DNA from 2 places in the Nitrospina gracilis 3/211 genome. Region 1 is predicted to be linked to the other one. Evidence: riboswitches for the same ligand, from Rfam matches in the RefSeq annotation. Region 1 holds a riboswitch; the other holds the start of a gene.
What was found. Region 1 has a riboswitch for cobalamin ahead of TX82_RS05495 (TonB-dependent receptor plug domain-containing protein). Riboswitches for the same ligand answer to the same signal wherever they lie in the genome.

Region 1 (10,670 bases):
TCTTCGTGGACTGAGAGGTTGAGGGTAGAACGACTATCCCATCCTTTTTTAGGCTGGGATTTTTTTTATGCCCGACTTCTCACTGGAAGCAAGGAATTCCGGTGGAAGCTTGTTGCGTTGCATCCCATTCGTACACCATTCGCCCAGCTTGGGGACGCCCGTTCCCTGTCCGCCGCGCGAGTATCGTTTTCCTCCGGTCCTCGGCTTCTTTTTCCAAATTAAAATTCGGGTTCGCGGAGGCATTGCCGCGATGAGTGCGTTTTTCTCCGCCCTGTCGTTTCTGTCCATTCTTCCCGGACCCTCCCGCCGCACCTTCGACACGCGCATGGTATCGCATTTTCCGGTGGTGGGATTGCTGATCGGCGGACTTCTCGTTGCCGTGGACATGATCGCTTCCTGGTTGTTCCCTCCGTTTCTGCGTGCGGTGGTGGACGTTGCGTTCCTCGCAATCATCACCGGAGCGCTGCACCTGGACGGATTGGCCGACAGCGCCGACGGCCTGTTCTCGCACCGGCCATGCGAGGAAGCTCTAGCCATCATGAAGGACCCGCGCATCGGCGTGATGGGTGCGGTGGCGCTGGTTCTCTGTCTGGCTCTCAAGGTCGCCGCAGTGCACGGGCTGTCCGGTCCATCGACGTGGTTGTGGCTGGTGATCGCTCCCGCCTTCGCGCGTTCGACTCAGGTAATCGCGCTGGCCACGATGCCGGACGCACGCGGCGGTGCGGGCATGGGCGCTCCGCTTTACGCATCATCAAAAACGCTGGCCTGCCTTGTCTGCATTCTGCCACTGGCACTGCCGTTTTTTTTCGATCTCCGTATCGGGGTGTGTGCGGTTTTGGTGTTTGCCGCCGTCACGTCACTCGCATTGGTTTATTTTCATCGCCGGATCGGTGGCATGACCGGCGATACCTTCGGCGCGCTCTCGGAACTGGTGGAAACCGCACTTCTGGTTGCCGGGGCGGCGTTCCACCATGCTTCCGTCTCCTCCGCAGGATTCTTTTTTGGAAAGGCTGTATCCCCATGACCCATTCCGTTCTGATCACCGGCGGATGCCGAAGCGGAAAGAGCCGCCACGCGCTGGAACTCGCCGCACGTCACACCGGCCCGAAAGTGTTTCTCGCCACGGCACAGGCTCTTGACGATGAAATGAGCGAGCGAATTGAGAAGCACAAAGAAGAACGTGGGCCCGGTTGGATCACTCATGAAGAACCTTTGGACCCCGGGTCCATCCTGAGAGACGGAACTTGTGCGCCCGGTTCGCTGGTTATACTGGATTGCATCACCTTATGGCTGAGCAACCTGTTGATGGCCTCCATCACGCGAGAAAACATCCTGAGACGCGTGGATGAATTGCTGGACGTTTGTCAGAGGTTCGACGGCACCGTCATCCTCATCACCAATGAAGTCGGCGCGGGCATCGTTCCGGGTTCGGCGCTGGGCCGCGAGTTCCGCGATCTGGCGGGAGAAATCAATCAGCGCGTCGCCGCCCGCCTCGACGAAGTCATTCATACCGTGTCCGGCATCGCCACAGTTCTCAAGTCCAACCGAAAGGAAAACTCTCCGCTCGAAAATGGAAAAGGTTTTAACAACCCGTTCTCGGTAGAGGACAAGGCGGGGCTGTACCGGGCCATCTTCGAACGGCGTGACGTGCGACATTTTCAATCAAAACCAATTCCTCCGCACGCGTTGAAACGAATTCTGCGCGCCGCGCATCACGCGGGTTCTGTAGGATTCAGTCAGCCGTGGAATTTTCTTGTCATCGACGATCCGGCGACGAAGGAGAAAATGTTCCAGAATTTCATCCATGCCAACGGCGATGCGGAGAAAAATTATTCCGGTGCAAAACGGGAACTGTATTCCTCGCTCAAACTGGAAGGCATCCGCGAAGCGCCGGTCAATGTGCTCGTCACCTGCGACCGCGAACGCGCCGGACCCCACGTCCTCGGGCGCAACACGGTGCTCGAAACGGATCTGTTCAGCACCTGCTGTGCCGTGCAGAACCTGTGGCTCGCCGCGCGTGCAGAAGGTGTGGGCGTCGGCTGGGTGAGCATTCTGTCAATGGATCAATTGAAGGTCGATCTCGCGTTGCCAGAATTCGTCGAGCCCGTGGCTTACCTGTGCATGGGGTACCCCGCCGCCGGCTATGCGAAGCCCATGCTGGAAGAAGAGGGATGGGCGAAACGCATTCCTTTGGAGGAAGTGGTTTTTTTCAACCACTGGGGACAAACCGTGGAAAAGCGGTTTTAAATCATCACCTCAGCCATTCCGGTTTTCCCGGCAGGAAGGGGTTGGCGGATGAAGACAGCCGCGCGCCCATCACCTGTTGTTTGCCGCATCGGCGTTCGCTCTCATTGCGTTTGTTTCCATCCGCTTAATCTGGGACGCCCTGTTTTCTATTCAATAAGGAGATTCATCAATAACAAACCCTTTAATCCATAGTTAAATTCATTTCCCCTTCAACCAATTTCTCTGTCAGGGAAGCCCGGTGCGAATCCGGCACTGTCCCGCAACTGTAATGGGAGAAGACGCCGCAAGAAGCCACTGTCTTTTGGGATGGGAAGGCGCGGCGGTTTGACACCCTGAGTCAGGATATCTGGCCGAGAAATGCATTCGTCCTTCGAGAGAAAGGAAAGAAGATGCTGAACCGTTTTTGCATTTCTGTTTTTTGCTGTTTGCTTTTTACCTGTACCCCCGTTTCGGCCTTGTCCGCCGAAACCGAAAAGGCGGAAGTCATGGAACCCATCTCGGTCAATGCGGCGCGCGACATTTTGGAACTGGAGAAACTCCCGACCTCCGCCACGGTGATCACGCGTCAGGACATCGAAGAAAAAAAGTACATCAATGTCGAAGACATGCTGAGAGAAGAACTGGGACTCGACGTTCTTCAAAACGGCACGCTGGGATCCAGTACCACCGTCTTCATGCGTGGCGGGGGATCTTCTTCCACCCTGGTTTTGATTGACGGCGTCCAGGTGAACTCCAATACGCTCGGCAGTTACAACTTCGCCCACATCCAGCCGGACAACGTGGAGCGCATCGAGATCCTGCGCGGGCCGCAAAGCACCCTGTGGGGCGGCGATGCGGTGGGCGGTGTCATCAACATCGTCACCCGCAAGGGGAAGGGAACTCCTTCACACCGTTTCTCGTTCGAAGGCGGGAGCTTCGCCACGTTCAAGGAAACATTCAGCACCCAGGGCGCGTTCGATCAGTTCGACTACGCCTTCAGCGCTTCACGCACCGACGTCGAAGGGTTTTCCTCCGCCAACGAGAGAAACGGCAACACGGAAAACGACGGTTACAACAACAATTCGTTTTCCCTGCGGACCGGACTCGACTTCGCCGAAAAACGCGGCCGCGCCGATTTCATCGGCCAGTACATCGACGCGCGCATCGATTTCGACAGTTTTGTATTTGGCGTCGGTCAAGTGGACGGTCCGCCGCACACTTCGCAGGATTTGTACTACCTGACCGCTCCCGTATCCTACAAGATCCTGCCATTCTGGGAAGTCCGCCTCAATCCCAATTTCGCATTCGATCAGGTGAAGTCCCGCAACCAGCCTTCGGGCGATTCCACCATCATCAGCCGCACGAGCACGCTGGATCTGCAAAACAATTTCACGGCAGGCGATTATTACAATGTGCTGGTCGGCGGCGAATACCAGGTGCGCGCGGGAGAAAACATATCCAACGGCATGGACCGCAGGCTGGACAACAAGAGCGCCTACCTGCAGGGCATCTTCGATTACGAGGACACCATTGTTATCACCGCCGGGTTCCGTCACGATGTCAACGACTCCTTCGACGACGTCACCACGTACAAATTTGAAGCCGCCTACCGTTTCAAACAAACCGGCACCCGCTTGCGCGGCGCGTATGGCACGGGTTTTCGTGCCCCAACCATAAACGATCTGTTCTTCCCTGGCTTTTCCAATCCCAACCTGCAACCGGAAGAAAATACCAGCTGGGAGGTTGGTTTCGACCAGTCCTTCCTCAACGGCGACATCACCTTCACCTCCGTGTACTTTGACGCCCGTTTTGAAAACCTGATTCAGTTCAATCTGGCCACCTTCCGGCCGGAGAACGTGGCCCGCGCCACTTCACGCGGCTTGGAAAACACGCTGGCCGTTCGTCTGCCCTGGGATTTGGAATTATCGGCCAATTACACATGGAACCAGGCGTTCGATGCCTCAACGCGCACACAACTGCGCCGCCGGGCGGAGCACAAGTTTCACGCCAACATCCATCACTGGTGGCGGAGCCGCCTGCACTCGCTCATTGGCGTCACGCACAAAAGCAAAACCCTGGACGGCGCAACGGGAACCGATCCTTACATCGTCGTGCGCGCGGCGATGGATTACACCGTCAACGATCAATGGAAGCTGACCGCACGCGCTGAGAACCTGTTCGATGAAGATTATGAAGAAATTCCCGGATTCGGCACGGCCGGAATTTCCGGTTACGCGGGATTGGTTTATAACTTTTAAATTGTCTGGAAAGGGGGCATCGTGTCAGACAAAGATCAAAACCAGGAAAGAAGAATTTATGTCAATCCAAAATCATAACGCCCGCGGTCTTCTCATAGCGGGCACGCACACATCGGTGGGGAAATCATCCATCGCAATAGGGCTCATGCGTTGTTTCCGCAACCGGGGATTCAACGTGAAACCCTTCAAGGTGGGACCGGATTACATCGATCCCGGCCACCACGCCCTCGCTTCCGGGAATCCCAGCTACAATCTTGACTCCTGGATGGGCGGGGCCGAGTACGTCCGAAACCTGTTTGAGGACATTGTGGAACCCGGCGACCGCTTCGTGGTCGAGGGGGTGATGGGTCTGCACGACGGCGCGCACGCCACGAAAGCGGCCGGATCGACGGCGGAAGTGGCGCACTTGCTGGATGTGCCTGTCGTGCTGGTCATCGACGGCTCCATGCTGGCCCGTTCCGCCGCCGCACTGGTGAAGGGCTACATGGAATTCGACGAACGGGTGAACGTCTTTGGTATGATCGCCAACCGGGTGAACTCGCCCGGTCACGCCAAGATTTTGAAAGACGCCATCGAGCACGCCACCCCGGCGCGGTTTTTAGGTACCCTCCCAACAAAGGAGGAATTGAAAATGCCGAGCCGCCATTTGGGTCTCCATCTGGCGCAGGAACAGGACAGCGACATTTATGAGCAATGGGCGACGCATTTGGAGGAGCATCTGGACATTGCCGCATTTATGGATGCGCTTCCAGATCGAAACTGCGTCCACGCTTCCAGAGCAAAGGCCCGGCGTTTTCCCCAAGTCTCCTCCACCAAGCCCTTCTCGGTTGCCATCGCCAAAGACGCCGCCCTTCACTTTATTTACCAGGATACGCTGGATCTGATCGGGCACTACGGCGGCACCATTCATTATTTTTCACCGCTGGATAGTCCGGCCCTCCCATCCGGCGTGGACTGGGTTTATCTTCCCGGCGGCTACCCCGAGCTTCACGCGGAACGGTTGAGCGCCAATACCGGGTTTTTGAGTTCCCTCCGCGAGTTTGTTAATGGGGGAGGCCCCGTTGTGGGGGAGTGCGGTGGACTGATGCTGCTGGGCAAAGTCATCGTGGATGTTAATAAAACATCCCACACCATGACGGGGGTTTTCGATTTCACCACTTCCTTCCAAGGAAACAAACGGATCATCGGGTATCGCAATCTGGAGTATTCCCCTGAGGAAACTCCGGAATCTGTCATTGAATTGAGAGGCCATGAATTTCATTTTTCCTTATTCGAGGATAACAATGAAAAGGCTTTAATGATCCATCGTCACCCGGAGACCGGACAGGAAATCCACGATGGGTATCGTAAGAAAAACGCATTTGCCCTGTATTCCCATATTCACTGGCGCAGTTCCCTCCGCTGGTGGGATTACCTGTTGCATCATTGCATTCTTCCTTTCAAAAACAGCAGGAGACCCGTCTCATGAAAAAACGGGCCGCCTCCGATCCGCGTAAACGCAAGGGATTGACCATCGTCCACACCGGGGACGGAAAAGGCAAATCCACTGCGGCCTTTGGACTGGCCCTGCGCGCCGCCGGAAATAAAATGAAAGTGTTCATCCTTCAGTTCATGAAAGGACAGTGGAAGGCCGGCGAGCGGAAGATGTTCAGCCAAATGGAACCCATGGTCGAATTCGAGGCAATGGGGGACGGGTTCACCTGGGACACCAACAATCCGGAGCAGGACCGGCAAACCGCCAGCAAAGCGTGGGAGATCGTGAAGCCCAAAATCCTGAGCGGCGATTATCCGGTCGTCATCCTCGATGAAATCAATTACGTGTTGAACTACCGATTCCTGGATGAAGACGAAGTGCTGGACACACTCCGTAACAAGCCGGAATCGGTCCACGTCATATGCACCGGACGCAACGCGCCGCCGGCGCTGATCGAGTTGGCGGACCTGGTAACGGAGATGAAATGTGTGAAACATCCGTTCAAAGAGCAAAAGATTCCGGCGCAGAAAGGCATCGAGTTTTAATGACGCAACCCGCAAATATTTTGACCGAAACACTGAGCGCAGTCACGCCGGTACCCAACGAACGCATTCAAAAGGCGCAGGCCCACCTGGATTCGTTGACCAAACCGCAAGGCAGTCTGGGCAGGCTGGAAGAAATCGCCGCCCGCCTAGCGGCGATGCATCCAGCGGGCAAACCCCGCATTCATAAACGCGGAGTGTTTTTGTTTGCCGCCGACCACGGCGTGGTGGCGGAAGGCATCAGCGCTTATCCGCAGGCAGTCACAGCGCAGATGGTTTGCAATTTCCTGAATGGGGGAGCGGCCATCAATGTGCTGTCGCGGCATGGCGGTGCGGGGGTGACCGTGATCGACATGGGAGTGAACCACGACTTCGCCTCCGACCTCGCATTGGTGGCTAAAAAGATCGCCAATGGCACCGGTAACATACGGTGCGGTCCTGCCATGACGTGCGACCAGGCCGAACGCGCTTTGATGGCAGGCGTCGAATTGGCGGCGCAAGCGAAGAAAGATGGATTCGACCTACTCGGCACCGGCGACATGGGCATCGGCAACACCACCCCCAGCGCCGCAATCCTGTCCGTATTAAGCGGACGGCCACCGGCCCAGACCACGGGGCACGGCACCGGCATCGACAACGCTGTTCTTCAACATAAAATCGCTGTCATCGAAGACGCTCTTCGCATCAACCAACCCGACCCCGCGGACCCCGTGGACGTGCTGGCCAAGGTGGGTGGATTCGAGATTGCAGGCATCGCCGGGCTCTGTATTGGCGCCGCCTCGCAGAATCTGCCGGTGGTTCTGGATGGAGTGATTTCCATAGCGGGCGCGGCGATTGCCCATCGTATGAACCCAAACATTGGCGACTACCTGTTTGCATCGCACAACTCCATTGAGCCCGGATGCCGGGTCGGGTTTGATCTTCTTTCTCTCGACCCTTTGCTCGATTTCAAAATGCGTCTGGGAGAAGGCACGGGTTCGGTGCTCGCAATGCACGCCATCGAAGCGGCCGTTAAAATTTATAACGAGATGACCACGGTCGAACAGGCGGGCGTTGCTTCCAAATCCGATTCATTCAATAAAACCATAAAGGCCGAACCATGAATATTGACTTGGGAAAAACCCCGCAACGCATCGTTTGCCTGACGGAGGAAACCACCGAAACCCTCTACTGCATCGGGGAGCAGGACCGCATCGTCGGCATCTCCGGCTATACCGTGCGCCCGCCGCAGGCACGAAAAGAAAAACCCAAGGTGTCGGCCTTCCTCAACGCCAAAATCGACAAGATCCTCGACCTTAAACCTGACTTGGTCCTTGGTTTTTCCAACTTGCAGGCGGACATCATGACGCAACTGGTACGGGCAGGCATTCCAGTGCACGTGTTCAACCAGCGCACTGTTGCCGGGATTTTTGACATGATCCGCATGCTGGGCGCGATGATCGGTGAATCGGCCAAAACCGATTCGTTGATGGTGGAGTTGAAAGAAGGGTTGGACCGCATCAAACACTCCGCCGCGCAACTCCCACGCCGTCCGCGCGTTTATTTCGAGGAATGGAACGATCCGTTGATTTCGGGCATTGGGTGGGTGTCGGAACTGATTCACATCGCAGGAGGCGACGACTGTTTTCCGGAGCTTGCATCCTGTTCCTTCGCGGCGGAACGCACCATTCACGACCCCGAAGAGGTCGTTCGCCGCGCACCGGATATCATCATCGGTTCCTGGTGCGGCAAGCGGTTCCGCCCGGAAAAGTTGGAAGAGCGTCCGGGATGGGACGCCATCCCCGCCGTGCAACAATCGCATGTTTACGAAATCAAGTCCGCCAATATCCTCCAACCCGGCCCCGCGGCGCTGACGGACGGCGTCACCCAAATTCATCAACTGATTCAAAAATGGTCCCAAGATTCCGCATGATTTTTTCTGTTCGCTGTTTTCATTTGTCACGACGGCATCCTTTTTCCCTATATATAAGGAATAGATAAAATCTGACCCCACGGAGTTCGGTTGCCTTCATTCATTGTTCTGAAATAGAATAAGTGTTCATGACCATATCGCGGCATTCGAGTGTTGCCTTTACGAACCATTTCCTGAGGAGGTGGGTTTCATGCAACGCAAACCCGTGATTGGAGTGACGGGCCCAACGCAGGGTGGCACGGCAGCGTGGGTGTTCACCCGGCTCGCTTTATGGAGGGCCGGCGCCAGGGCCCGGCGCATTCACACGCGGCAACCCGTTTCGATCGAACGGCTGGATGGATTGATCATTGGTGGCGGTGCGGACGTCGCTCCGGACAAGACCGATCCCCTGCCCATCGAAGACATGCCGCAACCGGGCGAGTTGAAAAAAGAACGCGGTCTCCGGTGGCGGGACTTTCTGTTGGCGCCGCTCATCTTCCTGTTCCGCTGGTTCACCGCCGCATCCACCGTCAGCTCCGATTCCGACCGGGACCAGATGGAACGTGACCTCATTCGCGCCGCACTGGATCGCAACCTGCCCCTCCTCGGTATCTGCCGAGGGGCCCAAATCCTCAATACCACGCTCGGCGGTACCCTGCACCGGGACATACGCAACTTTTACGTGGACAAACCACACGTGTGGACCCTGCTTCCCAAAAAGGAAATCAAGATCGAGCCGGACAGCCATCTCGGCGTGGTGCTGAACACCACCACGGCAAAAGTAAACTCCCTTCACCACCAGGCCATCGATCGTCTTGGCCGAGGAATCAGAATCGTTGCCCGGGAAGACCATAATCAAATCGTGCAGGCCATCGAGGTGTCCGACCAGCCGTTCTGCATCGGCGTGCAGTGGCACCCGGAATATTTGCCACAACTGCACCGCCAGCAGAAACTATTTTCCGCATTGGTGAAGGAAGCCTCCAGAATCCAGGAACGGGCGCACACCGTTTCCAAAGCTTAAGATCCACGCATATCCTGACCAACACTGCCGGGGACCCCGCCTGGTTGAAAATGAAAATTAAATCAACTTGCAGGGTTTGGGTTCTCTAACCATTTTTTCCAGGTTTTCCCATTTGACCGGCGATTTTCCGCCACCTCCTAAATTCCCAAATACCTCATATTTATAATAATGCCCATTAGGGCCTTAAAGTTTTTAAGCACATTTTGGCTGTTGTGAGTTTTTTTATAAAACGTTTTTTAAAACCCGGGCAGGGGTCGCCGCATCTCAAATACTAAAGAGGCCAAAACTTGCAGGCATCTTTGGATGGCATATGGATTTCATTCATGTGCTTCCATACTGTTGAGTGCCCCGTTGGGAAATACGGGGCGCTCACAAAAAAGGAGGTTTTTTTATGAGACAGCTTTCGAAGATCCTCGGATTTTTTTTGATATCCCTTATGACTCTGGGAGTGCCCATGATGGCCAATGCGGGGGAGGACCCGCATAAGGTCAGCAAGGAAAGCTCGCCCTATTGGTTCAAACCGGGTGAAGGTCCTTTGCCGCTTCCGTCAAACAACTTCGGCAAGATTCCTGAAGACGTTCGTCTGCACAACGAGAAGGGAATCGATACCTTTCTGACGCGCAAGTTCCGCGATGCCTTGGACCATTTCGAGATGGCCGCCCAGTTGGATCCGGATAACGGGATCCTGCTTTACAACGAAGCCATTACGCTGGTTAAACTGGACCGGCACCGTGAGGCCACCTTGAGGTTCGAGCAGGCGAAGGAACACGCCAGGGGCAACCAGTTGATCCTCAACTCCCCTGTCCTGCAGACCCATTTGACCACACCGCAGTAATGCAAAGACCGGATTCGGTTTCTGCAAAAAAACCCACCGGGTTTTCCCGGTGGGTTTTATTTTGAATCCCGCTTCACTTTACCGGAAAACTCACCCGCAATCCTCCCATCACATCATTCAGTTTGAAATCATTGCGGGGGCTGGTGGGGTGCTGATTGTGGCACTCGACGCAAGCCGTGGAAATCGCATAATCCGGATACACCGCATTGAAGTAACGTACATTCCCCGCCCGGGTCCAGCGGACAAAGGGACGGACGGGATGAATCGATACCCACTCCAGGGCATCGCGCTCGAATTCATTGCTCGGGGCATTCTGCGGATTGATCGGCCACAAGCTCAATAAATTCATTTCCAGACCGATGCTTTTCCGGGCCGCAATCTGGGAAACCTTTTTAAGAAATTGGGCGGGTAACATCAGTTGGG
Region 2 (10,670 bases), 890 kb from region 1:
CCGCCGCGATCGATGTCCCCCACCAGCAGCACCTTCGCATCCGCCTCCTTCGCCATCGCCATGTTGACGAAATCCATCTCGCGCAGGTTGATCTCGGCGGGGGATCCGGCCCCTTCGAGGATAACCAGGTCGTATTCACGCCGCAGGTCCCCCAACGCCTGTTTGACCTGATCGAGATAAGCGGGTTTGCCCTGGTAATAGTCCCTGGCGTTGCGGGTATGCGCGGGGCGGCCCATAAGGATGACCTGCGACAAATTGTCGCCCGCCGGTTTTAAAAGAACGGGGTTCATCTGGACCGTGGGGGCGATGCCGCAGGCCTCTGCCTGGAACGCCTGCGCGCGCCCGATCTCGCCACCGTCCTCACAGACGTAGGCGTTGAGCGACATGTTTTGCGCCTTGAATGGTGCGACCTTGAAGCCTTTCCTGTAAAACCAACGGCACAGGGCGGCGGTGATGACGCTTTTGCCGACGCCCGATCCGGTTCCCTGCACCATCAAGGTTTTTGCGGTCATGATCGAATCACCTCTGCCGTTTCAACAGCCACACGAAGAATGGTCCCCCGAGAAGCGCCGTGATGACGCCGACGGGAATTTCCACCGGCGCGATGAAGGTTCGCCCGAATGAATCGCAAAGAATCAGAAAACTCGCGCCAAAGAAAAACGACGCGGGAATCAGGAGGCGCAGGTCCGGCCCGATCACCAGCCGCACCATGTGCGGTACGATGAGCCCGACAAAACCGATGGGTCCGCTGGTCGCCACCACCGTTCCCGTAGTGAGAGACGCCAGTACGAAGGCCAGTTTTTGCGTGCGTTTCACATCCACGCCGCGGCTCTGCGCCGAGTGGACGCCGGCGCTGATGAGGTTGAGATCGCGCGCGATGTAGAGCAGCCCGCAAAACCCGATCAGCACCAGTGGCAGAATAGACCACACGGTTTCGTAGCTGGTGATGTCGAGTCCGCCCATCATCCAGCGCACGATCTGGAACGACTGCGTGAAATCGGACAGGTAATGAATGAACATGACGAGCGATGCGAAGAAGAAATTCGCCGTCACCCCGGCGAGAAGAAGAACACCTGTTGGAAAATCGCCGTGCCTGGTCTTAACCAGACTGAACACCAACAGCATTGCCCCGAGCGCACCGAGGAAGGCGGCGATGGGCACTGAAGAAAATCCGAGGAACATGAAATTGAGGTTGAGTGCGATGGCGATGACCGCGCCCAGCGATGCACCGCTGGAAATTCCCAGCGTGAACGGCGCGGCGAGATCGTTGCGCAACAACGCCTGCAAAACCGCGCCGGAGATGGCGAGCGCACCGCCGGTGAGCGCGCCCAGCAAAATACGGGGAAAGCGTGCGACGAATAAAATATTCGCATCCACGTTCTCCGCGAACGGGATGTCGCTGGACAACGCTTTCATCAGGTTGACGCTGGTGGGACCAATCAACGGGGCGATTCCCAGTACCAGGAGAAAGAGCAGGAAGAACGCGGTGACCACCTGCACGTAGCGGCGGGGTGTGAGTCCATGCGTGTGGGTCAGCATCACGCGCCCTCCGGAGAAATCAGGAAACTGCCGTCGGCCTCGTCGCGATAAATGTTGACGCCGATCTCGTACACCTCCTCCAGGATGTCCTTTTGTAAAACTTCCTCTGGTGCGCCGTCTTTGATCACTCGCCCCTGTTTCAGCAATACAAGGCGGCAGCAGTATTTTGAGGCGAGGTGCAGGTCGTGCATGGCCACGGCGATGGTGACATTCTGTTTGCTGTTGAGGTCGTTCAGAATCCGCAACAATTCCACTTGGTATTTGAGGTCGAGTGCGGAGGTCGGTTCGTCCAGCAACATCGCTTCCGGTTCCTGCGCGATGGCGCTGGCCAGCATGACGCGCTGTTTTTCACCGCCGCTGATTTCGTTAAACAGGCGCTCGGCGAACATCGAAGTCTGCGTCTGTTCCAAAGCGCGGCGGACGATCTCGAAATCGCTTTCGCCCTCGAAGGTGAACGCGGAGAGATACGGATGCCGCCCCATCATCACCACCTCGCTCACTTTGAACGGAAAGGGCATGTGGTGCTCCTGCGGAATCCAGGCGATGGACTGCGCCAGTTGCTTGCGGTTGCAGGAATGGATGTCGCGGCCGCGAAACAGCACGCGCTGGCTATCCGGTTCCAGAATCCCCGCCATGAGTTTGAGCAGGGTGGACTTGCCTGAGCCGTTTGGACCGATGATGCCGACGAACTCCCCAGAGGCGATGTCCAGCGACACCTCCCGCACCACGGGGTCCTTGTCGTAGGCGAACGAAATGCCTTCGGCGCGCAGGAGCGGTTGTGTGGTTGTGGAAGCGGCGGTGGTCATCCCTGTCCTCCCGTAGACGACGTTTCATTTGATGGTCCGAACACCTCCGGGTGCAGGGCACGGGCGAAGTCGTCCAGAATGCTGAGCAGGCGCGGTCCGGGGATGAGGATGTAGTCGGCGCTGATGAAATGGATGTTATTTTCGGACACTGCGCGGATGGTGGAAAAGCGCCGCCATTCTTTAAGACGCGCCGCCTTTTCTTCCGCTGTCATGTTCATGGCGGGTCCAGCCTCGATGATCACCTGCGGCGATTGCTGGATGATGTACTCCTTATTGATCTTCGGGTAGGGCGCAATCGTGTCGGTGACGATGTTTTTTCCACCCGCCAGCTCCAGCAGTTCCCCGAGAAACGAACTCGGCCCGACAGCGTAAAGACTGCGTCCCGGCTCGTTGCTGTCGCCCAGTATCAATAAGGTGGATTTCGGCGCGTGTCCTTTCAGTTTCTGGCGGTATGCGTCGATTCCGGATTTCAGGCGGTGGATCAACTCCTTCGCGCGGTCTTCGATATGAAGCGCCTTCCCCATTTTGTGTAACGATTCGTAAATCTGTTCGAGGGTCTGCATCTCGACGGCGAGCGTGCGGATGTGGAGATTCACCGCGTTGTTCTTAAGAGTATGGCTGGTGGCCTGGTGGATGACGAGGTCCGGGTTCAGCGTGATCCAGCGCTCGATGCTGGGATGCAGGAGACTGCCGATCTTCGTGCGTGCGCAGGCTTCGGGCGGATACTTACAGAAGTTGGTGACGCCGACGACGCGGTCGCCCACGCCCAGCTCAAACAGAAACTCCGTGATCGACGGCGACATGGAGATGATGCGTTGCGGCGCGTTACCGGGTTCCACCGCCCACGATGAAAGCGGAACCGCCAGCAGAGCTAGCAGGCACAACGCCGCACAGACGCTTCGGAAATAGCTTCCGAACGTGGCGGGCTTTGAATACAACGATGGCTTGGGAAAGCGATTGATTGCCGGGCGCGCGGTCATATCCGGTACCGATCCGGAAACCTGGAAGGCCCAAACAAAAAATCCCTTTCCGGGTGGAAAGGGAAACAGGTCATGTCACCTTCACCTCTCAGGTCCCGGAGAGTGTGTGAAGCATATTCAGACAGGCTTTCTGGCTTCCGGATCGTCCTACCGCCCGCGCCTTCCCGTTCCCTGGAACAGTGGCAAGATGCGGGTGTCGTCCCCGGTTACAGCGGCGGCACCGCGACGGATTCGCACCGTCTTTCCTTCATCTGAATACAGCGATTCAATTTGGGATCAGCATAGCAAAACGCTGGGGCAAGTCAACGAAATTCCCTGGAATGGGGAGAGGGGTCAGACCTCGAGGAACTTGATCAAATCCTGGATGTTTTCCGCGCTCACTTCGTGCCCCTGCGGGGTTTCTTTGATTGTCAGGGTATGGCCGTGGCTCTGCATTTCATCCAGTGCGTGCTCGGCCAGGAAAGAGGGCACCACATCGTCGTTGGCACCGAAGATGCCGAGAATCTGCGCCGCGACGTTTTTGGTGGTGATCTCCGGCAACTCCGGCAGGAAGCCGCAGATGGACGCCACCTTGTGCACCGGATGTTTGCCCATCAGTGCGTACACCAAAGACGCCGCGCCGCCCTGGGAAAATCCCCACAGGCAGGTGTGGAATCCGTTGGCGACATTCTGTTCCTTCATGAAGCGGTGGGTTTCGTCCACCATTCCGGTGGTGAAGTCGAGAAACTGCTGGACCGCTTCCTTTTGCCGGGGACCGTCCAGCCACCAGCTCCACACGCCGTTGCCCGCATCCACCGGACCTTCCGGATAAATGGCGACGATGTTGTTCAGTTGCAGCCGGTTGCCGTGGATCAGCATGTTCTCCGGTGTCGATTCCGCCCCGTGAAACCCAATGAGCACATTCACCGGTTTGGCTGAATCGATTTCCGTCTGCCCGATAATGACTTTCTTTCCCAGCCAGGTCTGGTTCTGATATTGCATGTTCATGTTTCCCGCTTGAGTTTGAGTTGTTGGATGAGATCGGCGGCCAGCGCCTCGGCCTGCCTGCGCGTGGCAATGCGCCCCAGAACACGGGCTTCCTCCACGCGGTCGAGTATGGTTTTGTATGCGGGAGACGGTGACAGCTGGAATTTGCGTGTCAGCGTTCTCCCGTTCAACAGCGTCGGGTTTGCCTGTGCCGGCCGGTAAGTGTTCAGGTAAAACTCCACGAGCCGGTTGAGGGCCAGCAGGAACGGTTGCAGGTCGTCGCCGACCTCCATCTTAACAGCCGTTGCCAGAATGGCTCCCGAAAAGAAATCGTCTTCCGCCTGTTTGCATAACTGGTAGATTCCGGATAGGTCGTCTTCCTCGTTGGTCGCGGGCATGTTGGTCGCGTATTCCAAAACGTTGTGGTGCACAGCCAGGGCCCGGTCGGTGAAAAGAATGTGGTCGTTGCTGAGCCGCAGGTCTTTCATGATACGAACGGGGAGAGAATCGTTGCGGATTCTTGTCCCGGTTAAATGCTGATCGGGGGCATCCTCCAAAGGACGCAACAGCACCGCGAGCTTGAGCAGGGCGCGTCGAGGTGGTACGTCGATGTATTCGCGGAACCGGGTGCGGTGCTTCGGCGAAATCTTTTCGGTTTCCACAAGCAGGATTTCCAACCGGTCCAGGATGCGAAGGGCCTCAGCCCCGTTGTCCGTTAAAGAATCCGCAGGGCCGTCGTCGAAATGCAGGGCTAGTTCCGGGATGAGCGCGGACAGGAGACCCGTCTCCACCAGGCGATCGAGGTGCGAGTTGGGAGTGCCGAGCAGGATCAACAGTTCGTGGGACAGGCGTTCGGCGGCGACGGTGCGGATGCGTCCGCGGGTTTCGGCTATGCGCCGCGAGGTTTCTTCGTCGATGTCGAAACCCAGCGTGTTGGCGAAACGGTAAGCGCGAAGCAGGCGCAGGGGATCGTCTTCGAACACCGGGCCGGGCAGGGCGCGTACGGTGCGGCTTGCGATGTCCTCAACCCCGCCAAAGGGATCGACCAACGTGTCTTTTCCGGCGATCAAATCTTCCAGCGGCTGACCCATCGCATTGATGGTGAAGTCGCGGTGCGCCAGGTCGTCTTCCAGCGTTTTGCCCTGCAGGGTGGTGAAATCGAAATACACGTCGCGCGCGATCACCACGCGGTGGGTTTCGCGTCCCGGCGTGGAGTCCAGAGGCACCAGGGTGAGTGAATGTGCTTTCGCAAAGCGCTTGGACACCTCCGGCGCTTCGTTGCAGGCGAAATCGAAATCGGCGCAGGCCTTGCCCATAAATCGGTCGCGCAGGGTGCCGCCCACCACGTAAAGCGGGCGACCCAACTCGCGGCTGAGACGCAACAGGTTTTCAAGCTGGTTTTGGTAATCTTTCGACATGCGATCCCGGAAAAAGGGTTTCTGCGGGATATCTTAACAGATTCGAAAAGAGGGGGCAGGCAGGGTGAGCGGACAGGGGGCGGTGAGGCGGGTGAACCTCAGCGGTCCCAGCCGGATTTCAGCTTGATCTCGAGCGAAACGAACATCGAGCCGTTTTTCTTTACCATGTGCAGGTCGGTGTGAGTCAGGTTGCTCAGCACCTGGCGGATGTTTTCGGATGGCTTGCTGGCTGGATCCTTGACAAGGAACGGCACCATGTCATCGATGGAGCCGCGGACTTCCTCGCTGTCCACCACGTAGCCCAGGTACTGTGCGTCCACGTCGAGGTATTTCTTGACGAGCTTGCACAGGGTGTCTCCGACCATGATGTCGCGTTTGCCGCGCACGCGGTTGATGACGAGCCCCGGCGAGAAGGTGCGGATGATGTCATTGATCGCCTCCAGCGAATCCGGATCGGTTTCCCTGATCTTGGCGCGGAGCTGGTCGATTTCGAAACAGTCCTCGCTCACCTCCGGATTTTTCGAAAAGTCGAGCGCGTGCTGGATTTCGGCGTTGGCCTTGAACTCCTGGCTGATGCGGCGGAACAGCACAGATTTGATGTAATTGAACGTGTTGGTGATGGAAGTCATCTCGGGGGTGGACACCACCACCTGCCGGTCGGCGAGGTTGAAGAAGTCCACCGTGTGGAATCCCGTCCCCGGACCGAGGTCGATGCACACCGCATCCGCTTTCAGGTTGCGGAGCACGTTCATGACGCGGTTCTGGTTCTTCTGGTTGATGTCCGCACTGCCGGGCAGGCTCCCCGACGTGCTCAAAAATTTCAGGTTCACCAGCCCGGTTTCCTGGAGCAGGGGAGAGGGATCGTCCTCGATGCCGTCGTGCACGAAGAAATCGCGGAAGCCGTAGCGCGGATTGCTGATGCCCACCAGCGCGTGCAGGTTGGAGGCGCCGAAGTCGCCGTCCACCAGCACCACCTTCTGCCCGGTGAGCGCCATGGCCACCGCCAGGTTGGTGGCGATCACGCTTTTGCCGACGCCGCCCTTGCCGCCGCCGACGGCGATTATTTGACTGGAATGCTTCGTGGACAAAACGCTCACCTGCTTTCGTTGTAAGGGCTTGCCGATCCGCGCCGCAGGGCGGGCCGGGGGCGTCCCGATATTTATTGAATGCGGATCATTTCATTGTCACGCAACGGGGGGATGAATTCAACCGAATGTGCCCCGCCGCCCTTCTCATAACGGCCAAAAACCCAAAGGCTTGAGGCCGGGCGGGCAAAATGTGTGAAGAATTGCGAAGGCGGGATAAAATTTGAGAAGGAGGTTTTAAATGAGCTAAAATCCAATTAAGGGCGCAATTGCGCGTATTTGGGTCCATCTCCTAGCGGATCGTTCCCCCGCCGGCCGGATGGAATTCCCGGCAGTCTTTTGCCATTCGAGGTGGTTTCTTGGAAAGCTTGCAGTTTTACCTGTTTTTCACCGTTATCATCCTGTTTTCGTTGACGGTGCACGAGTACTCCCACGGCCGGGTGGCGTACATTCTGGGCGACAACACGGCGAAGCGGCTGGGCCGGCTCACGTTCAATCCCATCAAACACCTCGACTTCTTCGGTGTCATCTGCTTCTACTTCCTCGGTTTCGGCTGGGCCAAGCCGGTGCCGGTGAACGGGCGCAATTTCGAGAACCCGCACCGCGATATGATGTACGTGGCGGCGGCGGGTCCGGCGTCCAACCTGATCCTCGCCCTCATTTTCGGGTTCCTGGTACGGGTCACGCCGCCGGAGCAGAACCTGTTTCTGTTCGCCATGCTGTGCTACGCGCTCTACATCAATGTGGCGCTGGCGATCTTCAACCTCCTCCCCATCTTTCCGCTAGACGGCGCTAGCGTGCTCAAGGGGCTGGTCTCGCCGAAGATGGCGGCGAAGCTGGCGGTGTTCGACCACTACACCGGATTCGTCCTGCTCGGCATCTTCCTTTTGGATTATTTTGCGCAGACCGGGATAATTTTGGGTATTCTTAGACTCCCCATGGGGTTTATGGTAGAGTTTTTTACCCAAGAGGCGTTTCCCTATGTAAAACAGATCATTCGCTTCCTTTAATCCTTATCAAATTTCAGATAGATGTCCAAAAAACGCATTTTGAGCGGCATGCAGCCTTCCGGCCTGCTTCACCTGGGAAACTACTTCGGCGCGTTAAAAAATTGGGTGTCCCTGCAGGACGACTACGAGTGCTTCTACTTCATCGCCGACTGGCATTCGCTCACCACGCTGCACGAAAACCCCCGCGAGATCCCCAGGTTCACCCGCGAGGTGGCGATCGACTGGCTGGCGGCGGGGCTCGACCCGGAAAAGTGCACGCTGTTCGTGCAGTCGCGCATCCCGGAACACGCGGAACTGCACCTGATTCTGTCGATGATCGTGCCGGTGTCGTGGCTGGAGCGCAATCCGACTTATAAGGAAAAGCAACAGGAAGTGAAGACTGTGGACATGAGCTCCTACGGCTTCCTCGGTTACCCGGTTCTGCAGACCGCGGACATCGTGCTGTACAACGCGCACTACGTGCCGGTGGGCATCGACCAGGCGCCGCACCTGGAGCTGTCGCGCGAGATCGTGCGCCGCTTCCAGCATTTTTACAAGAAGAAGGTGTTGATCGAGCCGGAGGCGAAGATCAGCGAGGTGCCGAAGCTGAACGGCATCGACGGACGCAAGATGAGCAAGAGCTACAACAACGCGATCTACCTCTCGGACTCGGAAAAGGAGATCACCAAAAAGATCCAGTCGATGCTCACCGATCCGCAACGGCTCAGGCGGAACGATCCGGGCGACCCGGACGTGTGCAACCTGTTCCCGTTTCACAAGCTGTTCTCGTCGGAAGAAAAGCAGGCGTATGTCGATGAGAACTGCCGCACGGCGGGCATCGGGTGCGGCGACTGCAAGGCGCTCTTGGCCGAGTCCATGCTGGCTGGCATGCGTCCCCTCATGGAGAGGCGCGCGGAGCTGGTGGCCAAACCGAAGGAAGTGGACGAAATTCTCGATGAAGGCACCGAGCGTGCCCGCAAGGTGGCAGAGAACACCATGCGCAAAGTGAAGGAAGCGATGAAACTGAAATGAAGACGGAAGACGGCGACACGAAAATGGATTACAAGGACACCCTCAATTTGCCGCAGACGGATTTTCCGATGAAGGCCAACCTCGTGCAGAGGGAGCCGGAAGTTCTGGCGGCGTGGGAGGCGGAGGACATTTACCAGCGCATCCGCGAGGCGTCGAAGGGCCGCCCGAAGTACGTCTTCCACGACGGCCCGCCGTACGCCAACGGCCACATCCACATGGGCCACGCGCTCAACAAGGTGCTCAAGGATTTCATCGTGCGCATCATGACGATGAAGGGATTCGACGCGACCTTCGTGCCGGGCTGGGACTGCCACGGCCTGCCCATCGAGCACCAGGTCGGCAAGGAACTCAAAAGCAAAAAACAGGATCTGGGCAAGAACGAAGTGCGCAAACTGTGCCGGGAGTACGCCGCGCGTTTTGTTGATATACAAAAAGAAGAGTTCAAACGGCTGGGCGTGTTCGCCGACTGGGACAAGCCGTACCTCACCATGAGCTTCGGTTACGAGGGCACCATCGTCCGCGAGTTTCTGAAATTCCTCGAATCCGGCATGGTGTACAAGGGACTCAAACCCGTTCACTGGTGCACGCATTGCCGGACGGCCCTGGCCGAGGCGGAGGTGGAGTACGCCGATCACAACTCGCCCTCCATCTACGTCAAGTTTGCGGTGAAGTCGGAGTGGAAAAACCAGATCGACGGCGTGGACGCAAAGAAAGCGTCGTTCGTCATCTGGACCACCACGCCGTGGACGCTTCCAGCCAACCTCGCCGTGTGCCTGCACCCGGACTTCGAGTACACCGCCGTCGAGATCGCGGGAGAACAGTACATCGTTGCGGCGGAACGGTTGTCGGCCTTAATCCTCGAATGGGACGTCACCGATTATAAAGTGCTCGGCAAATGCGCGGGCAAAGACCTGGAAGGCGTCGTCTGCCAGCATCCGTTCATCGACCGCGAGTCGCCGGTGATCCTGGGCGACCACGTCACCCTCGAGCAGGGCACGGGTTGCGTGCACACCGCGCCGGGGCACGGCCAGGAGGACTACATCGTCGGCCTCAAGTACGGGCTGGATACGTACAACCCCGTGGACGACGGCGGCGTGTTCAAACCGGAGGTCGAGTTCTTCGGCGGCCAGTTCGTGATGAAGGCCAACCCGGAGATCATCAAGAAGCTGGAAGAGCTGGGCAAGCTGATCCACCAGGACCGCGTCGATCACTCCTACCCGCATTGCTGGCGGTGCCGCACGCCGATCATCTTCCGCGCAACGGCGCAGTGGTTCATTTCGATGGACGACAAGGGCCTCAGGCAGAAAGCGCTGGCGGAGATCGACAAGACCCGCTGGGTGCCGCACTGGGGACGCGACCGCATTTACGGCATGATCGAGAACCGCCCGGACTGGTGCGTGTCGCGCCAGCGCGCGTGGGGCGTGCCGATCACGGTGTTTACCTGTGTGCAATGCGACACCACGCTCACCGACATGGAGGCGTACGAACCCGTCGTCGCGGCGGTGGAAAAAGAGGGCGCGGACTGCTGGTTCGAAAAAGACGTGAAGGACCTCCTGCCCGCGGGCACGAAGTGCGCCTGCGGATCGGCCGAGTTCAAAAAGGAAATGGATATTCTGGACGTGTGGTTCGACTCCGGAGTCAGCCATGCGGCGGTTTTGGAGCCGGACCCGAACCTGCAATGGCCCGCCGATCTGTATCTCGAAGGCAGTGACCAGCACCGCGGCTGGTTCCACAGCTCCCTGCTGGAATCCGTGGCGACGCGCGGGGCGGCTCCGTACAAGACCGTTCTCACGCATGGCTACGTGGTGGACGGCAAGGGCAAGAAGATGTCGAAGTCGGCGGGAAACGTCATCGC

Region 2: another riboswitch for cobalamin. It lies ahead of TX82_RS09615 (ABC transporter substrate-binding protein); the one in region 1 lies ahead of TX82_RS05495 (TonB-dependent receptor plug domain-containing protein).

What each region holds. Positions count from the first base shown of each region.
Region 1 is NZ_HG422173.1:1,138,185-1,148,854, reverse strand. It holds gene cobS (adenosylcobinamide-GDP ribazoletransferase) at 251-1,024, shown strand; gene bluB (5,6-dimethylbenzimidazole synthase) at 1,021-2,247, shown strand; cobalamin riboswitch at 2,454-2,615, shown strand; gene TX82_RS05495 (TonB-dependent receptor plug domain-containing protein) at 2,733-4,484, shown strand; gene TX82_RS05490 (cobyrinic acid a,c-diamide synthase CobB) at 4,543-5,952, shown strand; gene cobO (cob(I)yrinic acid a,c-diamide adenosyltransferase) at 5,949-6,503, shown strand; gene cobT (nicotinate-nucleotide--dimethylbenzimidazole phosphoribosyltransferase) at 6,503-7,603, shown strand; gene TX82_RS05475 (cobalamin-binding protein) at 7,600-8,412, shown strand; gene TX82_RS05470 (gamma-glutamyl-gamma-aminobutyrate hydrolase family protein) at 8,603-9,412, shown strand; gene TX82_RS15085 (tetratricopeptide repeat protein) at 9,804-10,247, shown strand; gene TX82_RS15080 (c-type heme family protein) at 10,321-10,670, opposite strand, start outside.
Region 2 is NZ_HG422173.1:2,023,535-2,034,204, forward strand. It holds gene TX82_RS09600 (cobyric acid synthase) at 1-512, opposite strand, end outside; gene TX82_RS09605 (FecCD family ABC transporter permease) at 520-1,539, opposite strand; gene TX82_RS09610 (heme ABC transporter ATP-binding protein) at 1,539-2,345, opposite strand; gene TX82_RS09615 (ABC transporter substrate-binding protein) at 2,342-3,325, opposite strand; cobalamin riboswitch at 3,429-3,595, opposite strand; gene TX82_RS09620 (alpha/beta hydrolase) at 3,659-4,312, opposite strand; gene TX82_RS15275 (tRNA nucleotidyltransferase/poly(A) polymerase-related protein) at 4,309-5,709, opposite strand; gene TX82_RS09630 (MinD/ParA family ATP-binding protein) at 5,808-6,797, opposite strand; gene TX82_RS09635 (site-2 protease family protein) at 7,154-7,804, shown strand; gene trpS (tryptophan--tRNA ligase) at 7,826-8,815, shown strand; gene ileS (isoleucine--tRNA ligase) at 8,839-10,670, shown strand, end outside.